Regions from separate parts of the Limibacillus sp. MBR-115 genome, predicted to be linked through region 2. Evidence: predicted binding sites of a transcription regulator. Region 2 holds the regulator's gene; the other holds the start of a gene.
What was found. The regulator LexA, encoded in region 2, represses DNA repair genes until DNA is damaged. The targets are predictions, from matches to a motif close to ATGTTCTANTTTGGTTC.

Region 1 (3,420 bases), on a different contig from region 2:
GGCGGATCGAGTAGGAACCCGACTGGTAAATTATCGACGACACCGCCGTCGGCCAGCAAGTGCTGTTCCGTGGGGACCGGCGGTAGCAGGCCGGGAATAGCCACGCTGGCACGCAAGTTCCGCCATAACGACCCTTTGGTTTGCATGATCGGTTCACCGCTGCGTAGGTCGGTTGCCACGCTATAGCAAGGGCGCCAAAGGTCTTGCATCTCCAAGTCCGCAAAATGCGATTTCAGATAGTGCGAAACCCGCCGGCCTCGCAGAAGGGCGACGATGGGAAAGGTCAAATCGCTGGTCGGGCGCCCTTCGACGAAGACCTTGGCAAGGCGCGACTCAAGATCGTTGCTGTCCCACTCCAGGGCAATACCCGCGGCCACGATTGCACCCATGCTGGAACCACCCAGAAGATCGAGCGAGCGACCTGCTTCTTGCAACGCGCGCTGCACGCCGACATGGGCAAACCCGCGTGCGCCGCCTCCGGAGAGGACGAGGCACTGGCCTTGATTCTTCATTAACCGAACCAGACGGCTATAGTCCTGGTCATTGTTCTCTCTAAGGCGATGAACCCATCGTGCAGCGGCCAGGGCGACAGGCCAATTACGGGATGGTGTCGGAAGCTCTAAATCGGCTGCCTCGCAAATAGCCATGTCCACGGGTCTGCGATCGCCGATTAAGCGGTTGTCAGGCGGGCGGGCGCTTCGACCCTTGTCCGTGCCGCTGGCAAGCAGCAACAGGCGGTCGGCTTGGCGTTTGCAGAGTCTGCGCCAGGTATCGTCGGCCTTGGTTGCCAGATAAAGGCAAAGATCGAAGTTTTCTTCCATTTCGGCGAACTGATTGCTGTCGCGAGACCCATCAGCCTCGGTAAAGATGTGGCACTTCAAACCGATAGTCTGAGCGCTCCTTTGCAGACGCATGGCGATGTCGGGCCAGGAACTTGCGTCATCCAGGGGTAGCAGCGCCAGGTTGCGAACCATACGCTGCACCGGCTTGCCCCGGGTCAGGCGGAGTAGGCGCTGGGCAAGCGTTTGTAAGAGCCCGTCAAAGGCGGCCGGATCGCTTGCAATCAGCGGTTTCAGTACATCGCCGGGAATACGAAGCAACTCACTGTCCCGTAGCGCGAGGACACTTGCTGAACGACGGGTCGAGGCAATTACTCCCAACTCGCCCACGCTATCGCCGGCGCTGATTTCCGTTACCAAGCGTTCCTCGGAGGTTCCAAACCCGGTGATCACGGCAAGGCGACCGGAAAGCAACACGAAAACGGCCTCAGCTTGCTCGCCTTGTTCTATCAGCAACCGACCGCCGGGAACCGAAAGCCATTGAGATCGCTCTGCAATGCCCTGAAGCGTGGCTTCATCGCAGTTAGCAAAGATACCAAGGAGACGCAGTTTTTTTGCCAGACGGTCTCGCACGGATGACATCGACTCACTCCAGATCTGCAGCACGAATCGACTCTAGCAGGGACTGTATAAAAGGCCGCAGTCGACATGGCGAAATGTTATCGACTAACGCCAAATTGAACGTTTGTTCTCATAATGGTCCTATATTTAGATTGAAAAATGAGAACAAAACGAGCACAATACTTCGCATTGCGCCTTTGGAGGCGCTTGTGGGATAAGGGAGGCCGTTCGTCATGCAGAATAATTTGCGCGTCGTTGAAGGAGGAACCGTGGATAAAAACAAAGCCCTGGATGCCGCGCTGAGCCAGATTGAGCGCGCCTTCGGTAAGGGATCGATTATGCGTCTCGGTCAACAGGAGGCCGTTGAGATAGAGGCGATCTCGACCGGTTCGCTGGGTCTGGATATAGCATTGGGCATCGGCGGTCTGCCTCGGGGCAGGGTCGTTGAAATCTTTGGGCCGGAAAGCTCCGGTAAAACAACCCTCGCATTGCAGGCGATCGCAGAGGCCCAGAAGAAGGGGGGCACTTGCGCATTTGTCGATGCGGAGCATGCGCTGGACCCGGCCTATGCGGCAAAACTCGGAGTCAATATCGAAGAACTGCTGATCTCGCAGCCCGATGCCGGCGAACAGGCATTGGAGATTACCGATACGCTTGTGCGCTCGGGCGCTGTTGACGTGTTGGTGGTCGATTCGGTTGCGGCCCTCGTGCCCCGGGTGGAACTGGAAGGCGATATGGGTGATCAGCAACCCGGCCTTCAGGCACGGCTCATGAGCCAGGCGCTGCGTAAATTGACAGCGTCTATAGCGCGGTCCAACACGCTGGTGATCTTCATCAACCAACTGCGTATGAAGATCGGTGTCATGTTTGGTAGCCCCGAGACGACGTCCGGCGGCAATGCCTTGAAATTCTACGCCTCGGTTCGCCTTGATATCCGCCGTATTGGTGCCGTGAAGGACAAGGGTGATATTGTCGGCAACCAAACCCGGGTTAAGGTGGTGAAGAACAAAGTGGCGCCGCCCTTCCGGGTGGTGGAATTCGACATCATGTACGGTCAGGGCATCTCAAAGACGGGTGAGTTGATTGATTTGGGCGTACAGGCCAACATCATCGAGAAGTCGGGCTCTTGGTTCTCTTACGACGGCCAACGCATCGGTCAGGGCCGGGAGAACGCCAAACAGTTCATGCAAGACAATCCCGAAATAGCGAGAACGATCGAACAGCGCATCCGGGAGAATGCCGGGATCGTTGCGATTGCCATGCTGGAAGGCCCCGGCGGTGGTGAGGGAGATGCGGACGACAGTAGTTCGGATGTTGCTGGCTGACGGACTGCCGCCCGGGATCGACAAACGGTAAAAGATGGGTCGCCCGGTTGGGCGGCCCTTTTTACTTTTTACTGATTGCGTTTGTTGCGTCGGTAAAGCCGAGGAGCGAAAGCGGTATCGCCAGCTCCTTTCCGTTGCCGTGCGTGATCGTTACCTGGCCCTTGGTGCCGGAACGCCATGCTTTGAACTGTTCAGGCGTGAAGATGAACTGTCCCAGGCAACCTTTGGCTCCGCAACGTTGATAGGGAAGTTTGCCAAGGGGCTTTTCGTCGATTGAGACCGCGATCCCGGCCGGCAGTAGGACGCCAAGCGGAACAATGATCGCGCCGACGGCATTCTCCTGGCTGGGCGGGAAGGCGATGACGACTTCGAGAACCGGCTGTTGCTGATCTTCACGCAACACAACTTGGTAAGCTTCACAGATTACCGGTTGATCCTGCCCTTCGGCGTTCTGTGCAGGGCTGCAGCGAATGCGCCAGTCCTTAAAAATGGCTCCGTCGGCGTCCGCGCCTTGGGCCGCCGCGGTGCGTGGTAGCGAAAGGATCGCCGTCAGCACCAAGCAAGCGGTTAGGAATCGCGTCACGCCGTTCGGGCGGGAGGGAGTAATCTTGTGCATCATAGATCGTCTCAATCAATTTTTGGCTCTTCTGAGGGGCCGAGTTGTAGCGCGTCGTCCCCCCGCTTGGCCAGGATAA
Region 2 (3,420 bases):
TTTCTGCGCGCGTCCGGGGAGTACTCCCCGGTGACACAGGTGCGCTGGCCGCCGCTCTAATGACCGGTGATCGGGGGGCTATTTCGCCGGAAAGCACGCAAGCCATGCGCGATGCGGGGCTTGCGCATCTTCTGGCAATTTCCGGTCTGCACCTAGGGTTGATCGCGGGTTTGGTGTTTGGGGGTCTTCGCGCGTTGTTCGCGCTTTTGCCGTTCTTTGCCCTTAGAGCACCGATCAAAAAGATCGCTGCGGTTGCCGCAGCACCGGTGGCTTTCTCTTATCTCCTACTTGTCGGGTCTTCAATCCCTGCGGAACGAGCATTCATCATGGTTCTGCTGGCGCTTGTTGCAGTGCTTATTGACCGATCACCAATTTCATTGAGACTGGTTGGCGCTGCCGCGTTAGTGGTACTTTTTTTGCGACCCGAGAGTCTGGTTTCGGCGTCATTTCAGCTTTCTTTTGCCGCTGTGGTAGCGCTAATCGCTGTATTCGAAAAGCCGGAGGGTCGTCAGGTGAGGGCGGCCAGGCAGCCGGGGTTGTCAGCACTCGGGGTGCCCATCCGTTATCTTGCGGTCCTCAGCATTACATCGGTTGTGGCGATAGTGGCGACAACCCCCTTCGCATTACACCATTTTGGTCGCTTCGCTGTGTACGGTCTTCTTGCCAACCTAATCGCTGTGCCGTTGATGGCATTTGGCATAATGCCACTGGTGCTGTGTGCTCTATTACTGGCGCCGTTCACTGCAGACGCTTGGATACTGAAGCTGATGGCTATCCTCTTGGAGCTATTGCTTACAGTCGCTCACTATGTTGCCAGCTTGCCAGGCGCCGTCGTGAAGATACCCAGTTTGCCGACCCTGCCTTTGGTCGTGATCGCCGTGGCTGGGCTTTGGTTGTGTATCTGGCGCAGGCCGTGGCGCTACATCGCACTACCAATCATCCTTTTGAGTCTTGTCGCGCCGCTGTCTCGCACTCTCCCTGACATCATCATTGACGAGTCCGCCGATCTGGTTGCCCTGCGCGACCCGAATGGTCACTACGGCTTCTCCACTCTCAGACGCCAAACTTTCGAGCGGCAAATCTGGATGGAGGCGCTTGGCAGCCAATCCGTTTTCGCCTGGGATGAAAAGGGTGATCGTAACGATTGGCTGAGCTGCGATGGATTGGGGTGTCTCTATCGCAAGGATGGATGGCCGGTCGCAATTTCTTTTGACGGGCGTGGATTGGAGGAGGACTGCCGGCGCGCGGCTCTGGTCATAAGCCTGGAACCGGTTCGTAGCGCACACTGCGACGATATCCCCCGCGACCGGCTTTTCGACCGCTTTGATTTCTGGAGGAACGGGACGCACGCCTTTTGGTTGGATGCCCAGCGCGCATCAGTCACATATCGAACCGTCGAAAGCCTGCGCGGACTGCGTCCTTGGAGCGGTGGTCCGGATTAGAGTGAGTGTGCTGGATCGTGATGCTAGCTGCAGTACACCACTCAATAGCGCCTTAACAGCCCCACGAGTTTGCCTTGAACTTGAACGCGGTCGGGCGGGAAGATTCGGGTTTCATAACTCTTGTTGGCTGGTTCCAATGCGATTGACTGGCCGCGCCTTCTGATCCGTTTCAAGGTGACCTCGCCATCATCGACCAAGGCTACGACGATCGCGCCGTTCTCTGCCGTTTCACACCTTTCGATGATCACCGTATCGCCGTCGAAGATACCTGCCTCGATCATCGAATCGCCTTCAACCTCCAGCGCATAGTATTCCGCGCGATTGCCCAACATGGTTGCTGGGACATCGACGAAGTTGCTGGTATCGCGCAACGCTTCGATCGGTGTACCTGCCGCGATCCGGCCGTACAATGGTAGTTGGCGATTGCTGCCGTCGCCCGCCAGTGAGGGCAGGCGTTGTACGCGTCCGAACACACCATGGATGACATTTGTATCATGGCCAAGGTCATGTGACTGATCATGGTCTTCTGGCAAACGCAGTACTTCAATTGCGCGGGCCCTATGGGCTAACCGCCGAATAAAGCCACGTTCCTCCAATCCGCTGATCAAACGGTGAATGCCAGACTTGGATTTGAGACCCAGCGCGTCCTTCATTTCATCGAAGGAGGGGGAAACACCATTCTCGGATAGATGACCGTGAATGTAGAGTAGTAGTTCCCGTTGTTTCCGCGTCAACATCGCGCATTCCCCGTTCAGGCAAGACAAGAACAAAATAGAAACGTTATAAATGTTCTAGTTTAGTTCCATTGCGCCGGTCAAGCATTTTTATGACTGTTGCCAGTCGTGAGCCAAAGGATGCGCGCGCATTATGGCCGGGGCAGGCGAAGGAAGGAGCAGGTCTCACCGGCCTTGGCCGCTCTGGCTTGCGGGCGGCGTATGATCAAGGCATCCGCGTGTTGTAGCGTAGCCAGCATCGAACTGTCCTGCCGTTCAAAAACTTTGAGCTTGGGGCCATTTCCGTCAGGTTCGACAAAAAGAGCGCGCAGGTAATCCTGGCGTCGGTCATTCTCTTTCAAACCGTGCTCGAGCAATCCCGTTTCCTCGCTCAGGGCGATATCGGGAGCGCCCAAGAGCTTGGCCATAATCGGCAGCAAGAAAAGATATCCGCATACGAGGCTGGAAACCGGGTTGCCGGGCAAGCCCAGTACGGGTAATTCAGGCCATCTGCCAAACATCAGCGGCTTGCCGGGACGCATCGCTATCTTCCAGAAATCAAGCGATAGATCGGACCGCTGCAGGGCCGACTGAACGAGATCATGTTTGCCGACGGAAGCCCCGCCTGTCGTAATCAAAAGATCACAGCCGCGCGCGCGGTCACGTAAATTATCCAGAGCGTCTTCCCGGTCCGCCGCGATACCCAAATTGACTGCGACGCCGCCAGCCTGCTCAATCAAGGCTGCGAGCGCCAGGACGTTGGAGCTGACAATCTGATTTCCTCGAATAGGATCACCTGGCATCACGACTTCATCGCCCGTTGCCAGAAGCGCGATCCGTGGGCGTCTGCGAAGCGGCAGCCATGGCCTATTCATGGCGGCGGCAAGACCGATTTCACGGGCACCAAGGCGCGTGCCGGCCCTGAGCTTGACCTCGCCCTCCCGAAAGTCTAATCCGGCGCGCCTTACATAGGCGCCGCGTTTTGCGGTCTCCAGGATCGTGACTTCGTCTTCCGCTGCTTCAGTGTCCTCCTGGATGACCACGCTATCGGCGCCTGGCGGGAGGGGAGCGCCGGTAAAGATACGCGCCGCTTCGCCGGCAGCCAACGCTTGCGGTGGCAGGCTCCCGGCCGGAATCTCCATTGTAACCTTCAATGTTGTCGGCACGTGAAGCACATCGCTTGCGTGCACTGCGTAACCATCCATTGCGGATACGTCCATGGGGGGTTGGGTACGGCGAGACTCCAGGTCGTCAGCCAAGACCCT

Region 1: recA (recombinase RecA) is a predicted target of LexA. The motif match lies at 1,564-1,580, and genes of this name have one in related genera.

What each region holds. Positions count from the first base shown of each region.
Region 1 is NZ_JBEPTJ010000001.1:330,584-334,003, reverse strand. It holds gene ABIE63_RS01570 (patatin-like phospholipase family protein) at 1-1,421, opposite strand, end outside; gene recA (recombinase RecA) at 1,634-2,725, shown strand; gene ABIE63_RS01560 (invasion associated locus B family protein) at 2,787-3,344, opposite strand.
Region 2 is NZ_JBEPTJ010000009.1:36,678-40,097, reverse strand. It holds gene ABIE63_RS15715 (ComEC/Rec2 family competence protein) at 1-1,442, shown strand, start outside; gene lexA (transcriptional repressor LexA) at 1,484-2,179, opposite strand; gene glp (gephyrin-like molybdotransferase Glp) at 2,308-3,420, opposite strand, start outside.